3 regions of the Heyndrickxia acidicola genome follow, and region 1 is predicted to be linked to each of the others. Evidence: riboswitches for the same ligand, from Rfam matches in the RefSeq annotation. Region 1 holds a riboswitch; each other region holds the start of a gene.
The links. A riboswitch is a leader RNA that binds a small molecule or an ion and turns the genes downstream of it on or off. The one in region 1 is predicted to bind S-adenosylmethionine.
Positions count from the first base shown of each region.

Region 2: it holds a riboswitch for S-adenosylmethionine, as region 1 does, so the genes downstream of both, A5N88_RS09010 (2,3-diketo-5-methylthiopentyl-1-phosphate enolase) here and A5N88_RS03390 (phosphoadenylyl-sulfate reductase) in region 1, are expected to answer to the same signal.
Region 3: it holds a riboswitch for S-adenosylmethionine, as region 1 does, so the genes downstream of both, metK (methionine adenosyltransferase) here and A5N88_RS03390 (phosphoadenylyl-sulfate reductase) in region 1, are expected to answer to the same signal.

Region 1 covers NZ_KV440953.1:717,008-721,628, forward strand. Annotated here, with positions in the region: gene ltaS (lipoteichoic acid synthase) at 1-260, shown strand, start outside; gene A5N88_RS24675 (hypothetical protein) at 423-593, shown strand; SAM riboswitch class I at 802-903, shown strand; gene A5N88_RS03390 (phosphoadenylyl-sulfate reductase) at 1,014-1,751, shown strand; gene cysP (sulfate permease) at 1,702-2,826, shown strand; gene sat (sulfate adenylyltransferase) at 2,827-3,984, shown strand; gene cysC (adenylyl-sulfate kinase) at 4,019-4,612, shown strand.
Region 2 covers NZ_KV440953.1:1,927,429-1,932,049, forward strand. Annotated here, with positions in the region: gene A5N88_RS09000 (methylthioribulose 1-phosphate dehydratase) at 1-364, opposite strand, end outside; gene A5N88_RS09005 (2-hydroxy-3-keto-5-methylthiopentenyl-1-phosphate phosphatase) at 364-1,023, opposite strand; gene A5N88_RS09010 (2,3-diketo-5-methylthiopentyl-1-phosphate enolase) at 1,020-2,240, opposite strand; SAM riboswitch class I at 2,455-2,566, opposite strand; gene A5N88_RS09015 (pyridoxal phosphate-dependent aminotransferase) at 2,640-3,815, opposite strand; gene A5N88_RS09020 (carbon-nitrogen family hydrolase) at 4,107-4,621, shown strand, end outside.
Region 3 covers NZ_KV440953.1:4,714,813-4,719,433, forward strand. Annotated here, with positions in the region: gene pckA (phosphoenolpyruvate carboxykinase (ATP)) at 1-500, opposite strand, end outside; SAM riboswitch class I at 989-1,138, shown strand; gene metK (methionine adenosyltransferase) at 1,480-2,676, shown strand; gene A5N88_RS25250 (hypothetical protein) at 2,779-2,949, opposite strand; gene asnB (asparagine synthase (glutamine-hydrolyzing)) at 3,347-4,621, shown strand, end outside.

The DNA.
Region 1 (4,621 bases):
ATTCGACCGGAGCCAGTGTGGATCCGAATCAATGTTTGAAAAATGACAACATTATCAAAACAAAGCTTAATATGTCTGATAAAGTTGTAAACGATGACTTGCTTCGTTTTTATACGCCGCCGGGATTCACTCCGATAAACCGGGAAGATTATGATTACACTTCTGATCAAAGGATAAATCCTGTGCCAGGACAAATAAATTCTAAAAAAACAATAGTTCCTAATAAAAACAATTCGCCACATTCGACTACAAAAAAATAAGTTAAAGCAGCTGCACTGGCAGCTGCTTTTTTGAATTTAGTACATGAATAAAAATATATAAATCGAATCCCTTTTCCCAAGATTTTAGAGGGTAATGGGAGGTTCGAGAGTTTAAGGATAAACCATAAAGCAAAACATAGGACAAGAAAGGGGGGATCCATCGTGGGTAAAAACAAACGAAAGATAAGGCAGGAAAGTTTAAACAGTTTATGGAATCCAACTCAGGAAGGGCACTTCATGGATGATTTGGAGGAAGTTGAAAGGCTTGGTCATCAAGGTGAAAAGTCAAACCATTCATTATCTAGCAATACACAGCAAAAGACTGAACGATAAAAGTTCAGTCTTTTAGGTTAAAAGCTGGTGGTAGATAACGACTTGGACTAGTAACGAGTAAGCATGGAAATAAATTTATTGTGCTGCATTTATTTATTCTTATAAACGTATAATTAACTGAATTAGGCAAAAATGAAGATAATACAAATTTATTATTGACTGAATTGACAGAAGGATATAAAATATCAACAAGTTGAATAAAATATATACCTTATCTAGAGAGGTGGAGGGATAGGCCCTGCGAAACCTCGGCAACAGATTCTTGTTGAAAACTGTGCCAATTCCTACAGGTTTTCCTGAGAGATAAGCGGATGAAAATCACTGTTAAAATGTGGATGACGTCTTCTTACTGTTGGGTGAGAAGACGTTTTTATTTATCAAAATCCTAGTAAACAAATATGAAAGAGAGGTTAAAATGCATTGAGAAATGAACAAGCGTTAACTTATGACAGGTTTCTTGAAGACCCCTTCCAAGAGTTGGAACCGACAGATGCTACAAAAGGAGCCTTAAGGGTTTTAAACTGGGCTTATAAGGAATTTGGTGAATCCATTATTTATTCATGCAGTTTTGGTGCTGAAGGGATGGTTCTGATTGATCTTATTTCAAAGGTAAAGAAAGATGCCAAAATTGTATTCCTGGATACAGATGTACATTTTTCAGAAACCTATGCCCTAATTGAAAAGGTGAAAGGAAAGTACCCAGAGCTCAATATCCAGTTAAAAAAACCTCATTTGACTCTCGATCAGCAAGCCCAGCAGTATGGTTCTGCTTTATGGCTTAGGGATCCTGATCAATGCTGTAACATTCGTAAGATTAAACCGTTGGAAGAAACCCTGCAGGGCGCTGCCGCTTGGATTTCGGGACTAAGAAGAGATCAATCCGTTAGCAGAGGCAAAACGAATTTTGTAAATAAGGATGAACGTTTTCACTCTATCAAGGTATGTCCTTTGATTCATTGGTCATGGGGTGATGTATGGAAATATATCCGAGAAAACAACTTGCCTTACAATGAATTGCATGATAACGGCTATCCAAGTATCGGCTGTTTTCCATGCACTCGTGCAGTGAGTTCCGGTGAAAATACCCGTGAAGGAAGATGGGCTGGGATTGGCAAAACGGAATGCGGCTTACATACAGCACCTATTGAGGGACAATAAAATGCTTGTGGTGATATTGTCTTTCGTGATGGCTTACTTCTTTGCTTATAACATTGGAGCAAGCGGCTCTGCAGCCTCTATGAGTGTATCCTATGGTTCTGGGGTGATTAAGCGGAAGATGATTGCTCTGCTTGTATGTTCTCTTGCACTGTTTGCGGGAGCGATTTTTGGCAGCGGTGCGGTTGTAAAAACGCTGAGCAAGTCTATCATTCCGGAGAAAGTTATTACACCGGAAGTTGTTTTAATCATCTTAATTTCTTCAGCTGGAACCCTATTTATCGCAAACCTGTTAAGTATCCCTCTGTCAACCAGTGAAGTAACAGTAGGGGCAATTGTGGGTGCGGGACTGGCGTTTCAATCTCTTCACGCAGAAAAGCTATTGACGATTGTTTTTTTCTGGATTGCAGTACCTGTTTCAGCAATGCTTGTCACATACTTACTTGTAAAAGGCGGGAGGTTTATAAATATCCCAAAGGAAGTCAATCCAAAGTGGAGAAGAGCTGGTTCTATTCTTTTAATACTGGCTGGGAGCCTTGAAGCATATGCAGCAGGAATGAATAATGTCGGAAATGCGATTGGTCCTTTAGTTGGGGCAGGCCTTGTACCGATTAAAACAGGGATTTTTACAGGAGCCATCTTTATGGTCTTAGGAGTATTATCTCTTGGAGGTCGTGTGATTGAAACCAGCGCCAAAAAAATTGTCAAGATATCAGTCCCTAATGGAATTGCCATTTCAGGTGTTTCAGGCATTATGGTCACATTTGCTTCACTCTATGGTTTGCCTATTCCGATTACACAGGTCACCACATCAGCTATAGCAGGAGTAAGTGCTGCTAAAAATGGAAAGGAGATTTGGAAGCAGCCCATTGTGTTTTTAATTGTAAGAATCTGGGTCGTATCTCCAGTATTATCGATGGTTACTGCATATTTTCTGATACAGCTTTGTTTACGGCATAATTTTTATACAACAGTTGTTGTCCTATCCGTTATCCTGGCTACTCTATTCACAGCAAGCCTTGCAAAAACCGGTTCAAAGCAATTGAAAAGCGATATGAAAAAAAGGGAGGCATTATAAATGACATTTATCAAACCACATGGCGGAAAATTAGTTAACCAGATTGCAGAGGAAAGCTACAGTCCATTCGCACAGCATGACATTGAGCTTGATTCAATGGCTTTAAGTGACTTGGAGCTAATTTCAAATGGAGCCTACAGCCCATTAAAGGGATTTATGAACAAGGATGACTACGAGGCTGTAGTTGAGTCGATGCACTTAGCATCAGGGCTTGCTTGGAGTATTCCTGTCACCCTTCCTGTTGCAGAAGGAAAAGCCAGGGCTTTAAAGCCGGGTGATACCGCTGTTTTGAAAAAGGATGGAATTATCTATGGCTATATCGAAATAAATGAGGTGTATAAACCGGATAAAGAAAAAGAGGCAGCCAACGTTTATTTAACTTCAGATATAGCCCATCCAGGCGTAAGAAAACTATTCAGCAGGCATGAATATTATGCAGGCGGCGAAGTGAAGCTTGTAAGGCGTCCTGAGAGGGACCATAGCAATGAATTTTTTCTTGATCCCAAAGAAACAAGGGCCAAATTTGCAGAAAAGGGATGGAAAACGGTTGTAGGATTTCAAACAAGGAATCCCGTACATCGTGCTCACGAATATATCCAAAAATCAGCACTTGAGATTGTTGATGGACTATTTTTAAATCCTCTTGTTGGCGAAACCAAAAGTGATGACATTTCGGGTGATGTCCGAATGGAAAGCTACCAGGTTCTGCTTAAAAACTATTATCCCGAAGACAGAGTATTCTTATCGGTATTTAATGCAGCTATGCGCTATGCCGGCCCTCGGGAAGCCATTTTCCATGCTCTTGTACGCAAAAATTTTGGATGCACTCATTTTATAGTAGGCCGGGACCATGCGGGTGTTGGAAGCTATTATGGCACGTATGATGCCCAAAAAATCTTTAGCCGTTTTAAAGAAAGTGAATTGGAAATTAAGCCACTGTTCTTTGAACACAGCTTTTATTGTGAAGCATGCGGAGGGATGGCATCTCACAAAACATGTCCTCACAGCAGTGAACACCATGTTATTCTTTCGGGTACAAAGGTGCGTGAGTTGTTAAGAAGCGGAAAAAGGCCTCCGGCTACCTTTAGCAGACCAGAGGTGGTCGATGTATTAATCTCAGGGCTTAAGAAACATGAAGAGGAATTATTAAAAAAATAATAGGATGCAATTTGGAGTATTGGAGGAATAAAACTTGACAGCAAATATTGTTTGGCATGATATGACAATTACAAAACAGAACTATCGCCTTCAAGCAGGGCATTCAAGTGGAGTTATCTGGTTTACGGGCCTTTCAGGTGCCGGGAAATCCACGATTGCAAACATATTAAATAAAAAACTATATCATCAACAAGTTCGAAATTATCTTTTAGATGGCGATAATCTTCGACATGGATTAAATAAAGGTCTTGGCTTTAGCGAAGACGACAGAAAAGAGAATATCCGCAGAACTGGTGAAGTTGCAAAGCTTTTTGTCGACAGCGGAACGATTGTGCTTGTTGCACTTATATCACCATTCAAGGCAGACAGAGATCTTGTTCGGGAGTCGCTTGAAACAAACGAATTTTTAGAGATATATGTTGAATGTCCAATCTCTGAATGTGAAGCAAGAGATCCTAAGGGATTATACGAAAAAGCACGCAAAGGTGAAATACAGTCTTTTACTGGGATTGATTCACCATATGAAGAACCGGTTTCACCGGAGTTAGTTTTACATTCCGGGCAGTATACTGCTGAGCAATGTGCAGATCAGATTATTGAGTTATTATTAGAAAGGAAGTGGATATAAAACTTAATC
Region 2 (4,621 bases), 1.2 Mb from region 1:
CCTGTCCCTTAAAAACCACCTCGAAATCCTGGTAGTAAAGCTCCGAAATGACATTATTGGCAACAGTATGAACATGCAGGCTGCAGCCAGCATTGGTTTTTTGATAAATTTCCTTGTGAAGAAGTGTCTCAGCGGAGGGCTTTAAATGGGTTTCTTCAATCTTTTCTCCCTCTGAATTGACATGTAGAAAGTCTTCAGCTGTTCTTTTCCGTTTATCCTTGCCGCTTGCTGTTACTAAAAACTCTAAGGGCTCATTTGTAATCTTAATCGAAAGGTTTCCACTGGTGCCCATAAACCAGTCTCTTTCAGCAAGCTCCGCTTTGATATCCGCTAATTCATTCCACTTTTCTTGATATAGACTCATTACACCACCTCCAAATTCTGTTCTAGAATTGCCCGGCAATCAAAGAACGTCTCAAAAGGTATATAGCGAATTCCCTGTTTCTCACAGGCTTTACTCAAAAAATCACGGGCCAATACCAAATCTGCCTGTTTTGCCGCTTCTAAATCTGTAATGGAGTCGCCAATGACAATCGTAAAATGCTCTTCTCTTGAAAGAGAGCGAATAATGGTCGGCTTACAGCAGCCGCAGCCATTTTGGCATTCCTTATCACATGGATATGGCCACTTAATTTCTACAAACTCCCCTTTAAAGCTGGCTTGATTGCAATAAATTTCTTTAATGGGCCCATATGGATCCAGTAAAGGCTCTACAAAAAAGTCCATTCCTCCGCTTACAATATAAAAAGGGATAGAGCGATTTTCTGCAAACTCCAGAAATTCTTGAAATCCTTCCCTAATTGCGGCCGTTTTCTTTAAAAAATGAATCATTTCCTTTTTTTTATCAGACTCTATTAAAGAAAACATCCGGCTAACCCCATCTTGTATGGTAATGGTTTGGTTCAGCACCCTATCCTTTATTGGCACCCATTCAGGAGGTGCAAACTGTTTCATTAAAGAAATAATATTATCATTATCCGTTACAGTTCCATCAAAGTCGCAAAAAATAATTGGCTTCTTCACCCTTCACTCACCTCTTGGCTGCCCCACAACACTATGGCTTTTTCCAGCTCTTTATGTTCTTTTGCTGCTTCCCTCAACGTTTGTTTTTGAAGAACAGCTTCAACCGCTTGACGGAATGCTTTCCCGCCGCCTATTGCTCCATCTGGATGTCCATGGATTCCCCCACCGGCGTTGATCACAGATTCTTCTCCAAAATCTCTATAAATTAAGGGTACTAAACCTGGATGGATGCCTGCCGAAGGAACAGGGAAGGACTTTTTATAACGGCGTTCAACTGTAAGTTCATGTCCAATCCCAAGGGTTGCTTCTCTTTCAAGGGCAACGCTTCCATATGGAGATGGAAATAAACCAAAGTCCGCTCCAGCCAACCGAAGAAGTTTTCCAAGAAATAGCTTATGGGAAACCCCATAGTGGCTCGATTGGGTAAACGCTCCACTAAATGCAGGGTGAGCCATTAAGGGAATGTCAATTTCCGGGTCTTCTCTAAGTTCCTGCAATACATCTAAACCGTATGTAAATACGTTGAAAAGAAGAGCATCTGCACCAAGTTCTCTTGCAAGCCGTGCCTTGGAAATAACCTCCGATGTGCGTCCTGTAAGATTGACCGCATAGAGTGTTCGATGTCCCGTTTGCTCATGCACTTCATCCAGGACTCTTCTCCCCATTTTGATACGCTCAGCAAATGGAGCTAGATTACTTTCAAAAAGGATTTCATCATCCTTAACTAAATCTACACCCCCCAGAGCCTGATCTCGAAGCTGTTTTTCAAGAAATAGTAAATCTCTGCCGATTACCCCTTTAAATATGCTCATCACCAGCGGACGATCTGTTACGCCCAGCCTATCTCTAATGCCATCGATTCCAAATCTCGGACCGGGAAAATTCCTTTCAACCGACTCTGAAAATTCCAAATTTAAAAGTTTTACTTCTCCATCTAACGAAAGCTTTCCAAAAACCGTAGTAAGAATGGCTGGCAGATCAGGACTGAAATTTACTGATGGATAAGAAATGATAATTTCAGCAAAGGTTCTGCCATCTTCATCTACTCCCTCAATAACTTTCAAAACATAACCTTTATGCTTTTTTAGCTGCTCCTTTTCCAATATGGCCAGGTTCGTCCATGATCCCACTGTTAATCCAAGAGCAATGTCCTCAGCCTTTTTTTCGAAAGTTCCCGGTTTTCCATAAAATTTATACGTTGCTGTTACTTCACTCATTTCCTCACCTCTTAACCAATTATGCAAAAACTTGTTGACTACAATAAAAGCGGAGGGCGATTGACCATCGGCGAACAGCATAAGACAAGGCAGCTTTGAAGGGTGTTCTTCCCCTTCAATGATGGCTGGGCTTATGACTCGAGCGATTTCTTACCTTTTCTTTTCATAAACAATAAAAAACCTCTTCGATAAGAAGAGGTGGAATTCTACCGTCTTCTTATCTCTCAGCCTTTTAGCTGCAAGAATTAGCACCGTGCCTAAAGAAAATCCTTAGATCGGTTGCCGGGCTTCAATGGGCTCGTCCCTCCGCCTGCTCTTGATAAGAAATAGTTATATAATTATCAGATTGTTAATTCAAATAGGATTATGCCATCCATACACAATATTGTCAATTGAAAATTATTTAAATATTTTTAAGTCTCCGATTCTTTCAACCGCTTCCCGAAGCCGCTCTTCCGTTTCCAGCAAGCCAACACGCACATATCCTTCACCATAGGTACCAAAACCAATTCCGGGTGCTACTGCTACCTTTGCCTGGTATAAAAGTACATCAGAAAATTGTTCAGAAGTATATCCTTCAGGGACCTTTAGCCAGGCAAAAAATGATCCCTTTGGAGCGGCAATGTTCCAGCCAATCTTTCGGAGTCCTTCCACCAAAATGTTTCTTCTTGTTTCATACATAGAAACAAGTGCATCTACACACTCCTGTGATTCCAATAATGCGGCCGCTGCAGCCTCTTGTACTGCTCCAAAAAGACTTACGTATAGATGATCCTGAAAAAGATTCAATGCTTCGATTACACTCTCATTGCCTATTGCAAAACCAACCCGCCAGCCTGCCATGTTATAGGTTTTAGAAAAGGTGTAAATTTCAATTCCGACCTTTTTCGCTCCTTCAGCCTGCAAAAAACTAACAGGTTTCTTTCCATCAAAGCCAATAGCGCCATAGGCAAAGTCATGCACGACACAGATATCATGTTCATTGGCAAATTCAATGGTTTTTTTAAAAAAGGCCAAATCAGCAGTAGCTCCTGTCGGATTATTCGGATAGTTCAAGAACATTAATTTTGCTTTTTCAGCCTCTTCTGTACTGATGGATGAAAAATCAGGCTTAAATCCGTTTTCCTCCAAAAGAGGCATAGTATGCATTTTCGCTTGGGCAAGTGCTACTCCAGACCAGTAGTCCGGATAACCGGGATCAGGCACTAAGACCGTATCCCCTGGATTTAGAAGGCATGGAGGAAGCTCTACCAACCCGGCCTTGCCCCCAAATAATATGGCTATTTCCTTGGCTGGATCTGCTTTGACACCGTATTCACGCTCATAAAAAGCTGCCGCTGCTTCCTTCAAATAGGAAAAACCCCTAAATGGGGAATACTTATGATTTACAGGGTTTGCAGCAGCCTCCTGAAGTTTTTTTACAATGTGGCCTGGAGTAGGCTGATCAGGGTTCCCTTGGCCTAAATTTATCACATCATAACCCTCTGCCTTTACTTTTTCGACTTTACCTACAAGAGAAGCAAAAAATTGGGATGGCAGGGATTTTAACAAATCTGATTTCGAAAAAGTTTTCATTTTTTCCTCCTTACTGCAATCAAAGCGGGGCCCTTCCGCTTTTCTTTTGTCCAGCTCCAGCTGGAAGGATACAAATCAATCCTTCCTAACCATCGGCTCGAGGTCATATGCCATTCCGTCAAGAAGGTTAAAGATCGTACCTTCTTTGACGGCCCGTCATATGCTGGTCGCCGATTAGCAGGTCCCTTCCGCTTTTCTTTTAATTTTGAACTTTTAAAATCTAGTAACAAATGTTATAACGAAAAGAAGCCAATGTAAAGAGATAATCTAAAAATGAGGAGGAAAAATCCTTTGCTGAAAAAAATGGCATGTATTCAAATGGATATTCATTTTGGGCAGCCTGAAAAAAATTATGAAAATGCTGAGAAATGGATTCACAAGGCTAGTGAGGAAAAATGTGATTTGGTTATTTTACCAGAACTCTGGACGACTGGATATGACCTGACCAGGCTTTCAGAGATAGCAGATGAAGAAGCAAAACAAACATTCAAATTTTTAAAAAGATGCTCCTTAACATATCAGGTGGACATTATTGGCGGATCCATTGCGAAGAAGACAGCACAAGGCCACTACAATACGATGCTGATTGTAGACAGAGAAGGAAATTTTATTAAGGAATACAGTAAGCTCCATTTATTTAAATTGATGGATGAGCATTTGTTTCTTCAGCACGGAACAAACAGTGGTGAGTTTACCTTATATGGCGAAAGCTTCTCAGGTGCAATTTGTTACGACATTCGATTTCCTGAATGGATACGAAAGCCTTTTTTAGAAGGAGCCTCGGCATTATTTGTTAGTGCTGAATG
Region 3 (4,621 bases), 4.0 Mb from region 1:
ACTTCTGGAACCGCTTTAAAGGTAGGGGCGGATAGGATAGTAAATTCCGCCTGATGGAAAGGAAGCTCTTCTTCCGTAGGGCGAATAAATAACTGATGGGCAAAAAGGTTATGCCATGCATACTCATTAATGACCTGAATAGGCAGTCTGTAGCTCCTGTCTGCACCGGCAAAGCCTTTAAAAACAAACACTTCTTCCTTATTTTGAAGAAAGCTGACCATTTTATGATAGAGACGATCAAATACTTCTGAGGAAATAGGCTGATTAACCGTTCCCCAATCTATTTTATCCTTTGTAGCGTCTTCCTCTACAATATATTTATCTTTGGGTGACCGGCCGGTGTATTTGCCTGTTTCTGCACAAACCGCACCGGTTGAGGTTAATATTGCTTCTTTTCTTGACAGGACCCTTTCAACTAATTGAGGTACAGATAGCTGCGTATATACATTAGGGCCATTTAATAATTCAGATATTTCATTTGAGATATCCAATGAATTCATCGATATTAACCTTCCTTTTTCTAGATATTTGTTTAATGATTGCTCTGCATGTAATTAGTATAACACATTTGAAATAATAATCTATACTATTTATTTGTTTTTTTATTTGTGCTATCGCAAAAAGGTATTTTGACTTATATAATTGGAAAACATTTTCAGGGTGGCTATTGAAATGAAAGCAATGAACGCTTATGGTAGGATTTGTTCTATTTTAATATGGGACTTTGTTGTTTTTTAGCTCATTCGTGTGAAACGTTGGTTTCACACGCCTTTCAGCTCTGCTGTAAAATGAGCTAAAAAACGAGCAGTTTTCAATTTAGAAATTTTAATAGAACCTATTATAAAGAACTTGGGACATATTATGAATATATTTCTTTTCATAAGGGACAAGGTAATAAGAAGGTTCCAAATAAAATTGTTTTTATCTTCTCTCATTTATTTATTGACACTCCATGTCAAATTGAGTATGATTTTACCTTGTACGGATACTCTTATCCCGAGCTGGTGGAGGGACTGACCCGATGAAACCCAGCAACCTGCCTCTAGGTACAGCCAATACATTCTTTTCTAAAGGATGCCAAAGCTTATCTAGGCAAAGGTGCTAACTGTTGCAAGGTTCAATCCTTGAACGATAAGAGTGAAAGGCGCGATTTTTGATCTAAACCTTTCCTCATTAGCTAAGCACAGGGAAAGGTTTTTATTTATGGAAAAAAGCGCATAACCTCTATTGGGCTGGATTTTTTTAAAGGGCTTTCGTAATAAGCGTTGTTGTTACATTTAAAACACAAGGCTGGGTTTGCAAACCTTTTTTAAGAGCAACTTAGTCATTGTACAAAAAGCAACAATCTATGCGAAAACCAGCATGATAAAAATCCGATGTTTATTTCATACTATTAGGGAAATGAGTACCGTGAACTAAATATAGAACTGATCCACAGGAGGTATTAGCCTGTGAATTCCATTCAAGGGAGGAAGAAAGATGTCAAACAAACGTCGCTTATTTACATCTGAATCAGTTACCGAAGGGCATCCTGATAAAATTTGTGACCAGATTTCCGATTCAATTTTAGATGCGATTCTTGAAAAGGATGCGAATGCTCGTGTAGCATGTGAAACTTCTGTTACAACAGGCCTTGTTCTTGTTGCCGGTGAAATTACAACAAGTACTTATGTGGATATTCCAAAAATTGTACGTGAAACAATTAAAGGAATTGGCTATACTCGTGCAAAATACGGCTTTGATGCTGAAACATGCGCAGTATTAACCTCTATTGATGAACAGTCTCCGGATATTGCGATGGGTGTCGACCAGGCACTTGAAGCACGTGAAGGACAAATGACTGAAGAGCAAATCGAAGCGATTGGTGCGGGTGACCAAGGTCTAATGTTTGGTTTTGCCTGCAACGAGACAGAGGAACTAATGCCTCTTCCAATTTCTCTTTCTCATAAGCTTGCACGCCGTATCGCTGAGGTTCGTAAAGAAGAAATTTTAACTTACCTTCGTCCAGATGCAAAAACACAGGTTACAGTAGAGTATGATGAAAACGATAAGCCTGTTCGTATTGATACCATTGTCATTTCTACACAGCATAACCCTGAAACTACTCTTGAACAAATTCAAAAGGATGTTAAAGAATTTGTTATCAATCCAGTTGTGCCTAGTGAGCTAATCGATGAAAATACAAAGTATTTCATTAATCCAACCGGCCGTTTTGTTATTGGCGGACCACAAGGAGATGCTGGTTTAACAGGACGTAAGATCATTGTTGACACTTACGGCGGATACGCTCGCCACGGAGGCGGTGCATTCTCCGGTAAAGATCCTACAAAGGTTGACCGTTCAGCTGCATACGCTGCAAGATACGTAGCGAAAAATATCGTTGCTGCCGGATTGGCTGAAAAATGTGAGGTTCAGCTTGCGTATGCAATTGGTGTGGCGCAGCCGGTATCCATTGCAGTTGATACATTTGGAACAGGTACTGTGTCAGAGGATGCATTAATTGATGCAGTTCGTTCAAGCTTCGACCTTCGCCCCGCAGGCATCATTAAAATGCTTGATCTTCGCCGTCCTATCTATAAGCAAACAGCTGCTTACGGACACTTTGGACGCACAGACGTAGACCTTCCTTGGGAACGTACAGATAAAGTAGATGCACTTCGTGAATTAACTAAGTAATAAAGGTAAAGGAGTTACAAGTCAAATTGTAACTCCTTTTTTCTATGGCTGGAATGGGGGATCGAACTAGAGAAAAAGTACTTCTGATCTGGATGAAGGACGTTAGAGTGGATTGGTGAAGAGGAAAAGTCCTTCATCGCCGTCATGAAGGCCAAAATAGGCTTTGGACCAAGTGGTTTGGTCCTTCATTGCCAACATGAAGACCAATTTGAGCGATTTACGAAGTGAATTTTCCTTCACCTCCAGCATGAAGCCGTCTCTGTGCCAAGCCATGGTTATTAGACCTATCGCACCATGGCAGCCAAATCAAACTTCCTATGTCCCATACGCCCCGTTTAATCTTTTCGCTCAAAACAAGCGACTGTTTTCTAAACAAGAAGGAAATACGGGTAAATGTCTACTGCAAATCTGGATGAAAAGTGGTAGTATTATAAAGTGCATTTTTTTATGACAACTTTTATAAAAAAATCTCTTTACATGGTTTGTGTTTTTTGTCACAATCCTTTTTAAGACCCCCAGGTATCTTATTTTCTTTTCGAAATGTTTACTTAGGGAGCGGACATCGTTCTGAATTTCACAAAATTTATAAACGGCGTTTAAAATACTTATAATGAGAGTATTGAAAGGCCGTACCATTAAACTATCCTTAATTAAAGCAGGTGACCTACATATGTGTGGATTTATTGGATGCATACATGACAAAGCATTTGAACGGACAAACAACGATCAGCAGTTGTTTAAAAATATGAATAATATTATTACGCACCGCGGACCTGATGATGAAGGGTTCTATGAGGATGAACATATCCAGTTCGGTTTTCGCAGACTGAGCTTTATTGACCTGGAAGCGGGCCATCAGCCGTTGACTTATGAAAATGAACGTTACTGGATTGTCTTCAATGGAGAGATTTACAACTATGCAGAAATAAGAAAAGAACTGATGGATGCCGGCTTGAAGTTTGAAACTTCTTCCGATACTGAAGTTATTGTTGCACTATACAGCAAAATCAAAGAAAAAACAGTTGAAAGATTACGCGGTATGTTCGCCTTTGTTATTTGGGACAAACAGGAACAATCCTTGTATGGAGCCCGTGATCATTTTGGCATAAAGCCATTCTTCTACCGTGAAGAAGAAAACCGGACTTTCTTTGGTTCTGAAAAGAAAAGTATATTGCTAGCCATGAAAAATGATGTGCTTAACTACGATGCTGTTCAGTATTACATGACCTATCAATTTGTGCCTGAGCCATATACAATGACAGACGGCATTCAAAAGCTTGAGCCTGGACACTACTTCATTAAGAAGCTTGGAAAGCCAATGAAGATTGAGCGGTTCTGGAAGGCTTCCTTTAAGCCGGTACAAAAATCAGAGGATGAATTTGTTAAAGAAATAAGAGATGTTCTCTTTGATTCTGTAAATTCTCATATGATCAGCGATCCAGACGTTCCTGTAGGCTCTTTCCTTTCAGGCGGAATCGATTCGTCTATTATTGCGTCTATTGCTAAGCAGTTCAACCCAAGCATTAAAACTTTCTCCGTGGGATTTGAACGCAATGGATTCAGTGAAATTGATGTAGCGAAAGAAACAGCTGAAAAGCTTGGAGTGGAAAATATTAATTATGTTATCACTCCTGAAGAATATATGAACGAGCTGCCGCGGATTGTCTGGCATTTGGATGACCCTCTTGCTGACCCTGCACTGGTGCCGCTTTATTTTGTAGCGCGCGAAGCCAGGAAGCATGTTAAAGCTGTATTATCAGGCGAAGGGGCAGACGAATTATTCGGAGGCTATAACATCTACCGTGAACCTCAATCACTGGAAGTATTCAATAAAATTCCGGGTGTTGGAAAATCCCTTCTTTCCGCTCTTGCAAAAGTCATGCCTGAAGGTGCAAAAGGGAAGAGCTTCATTGAGCGCGGTGTAACGCCAATGGAAAAGCGTTAT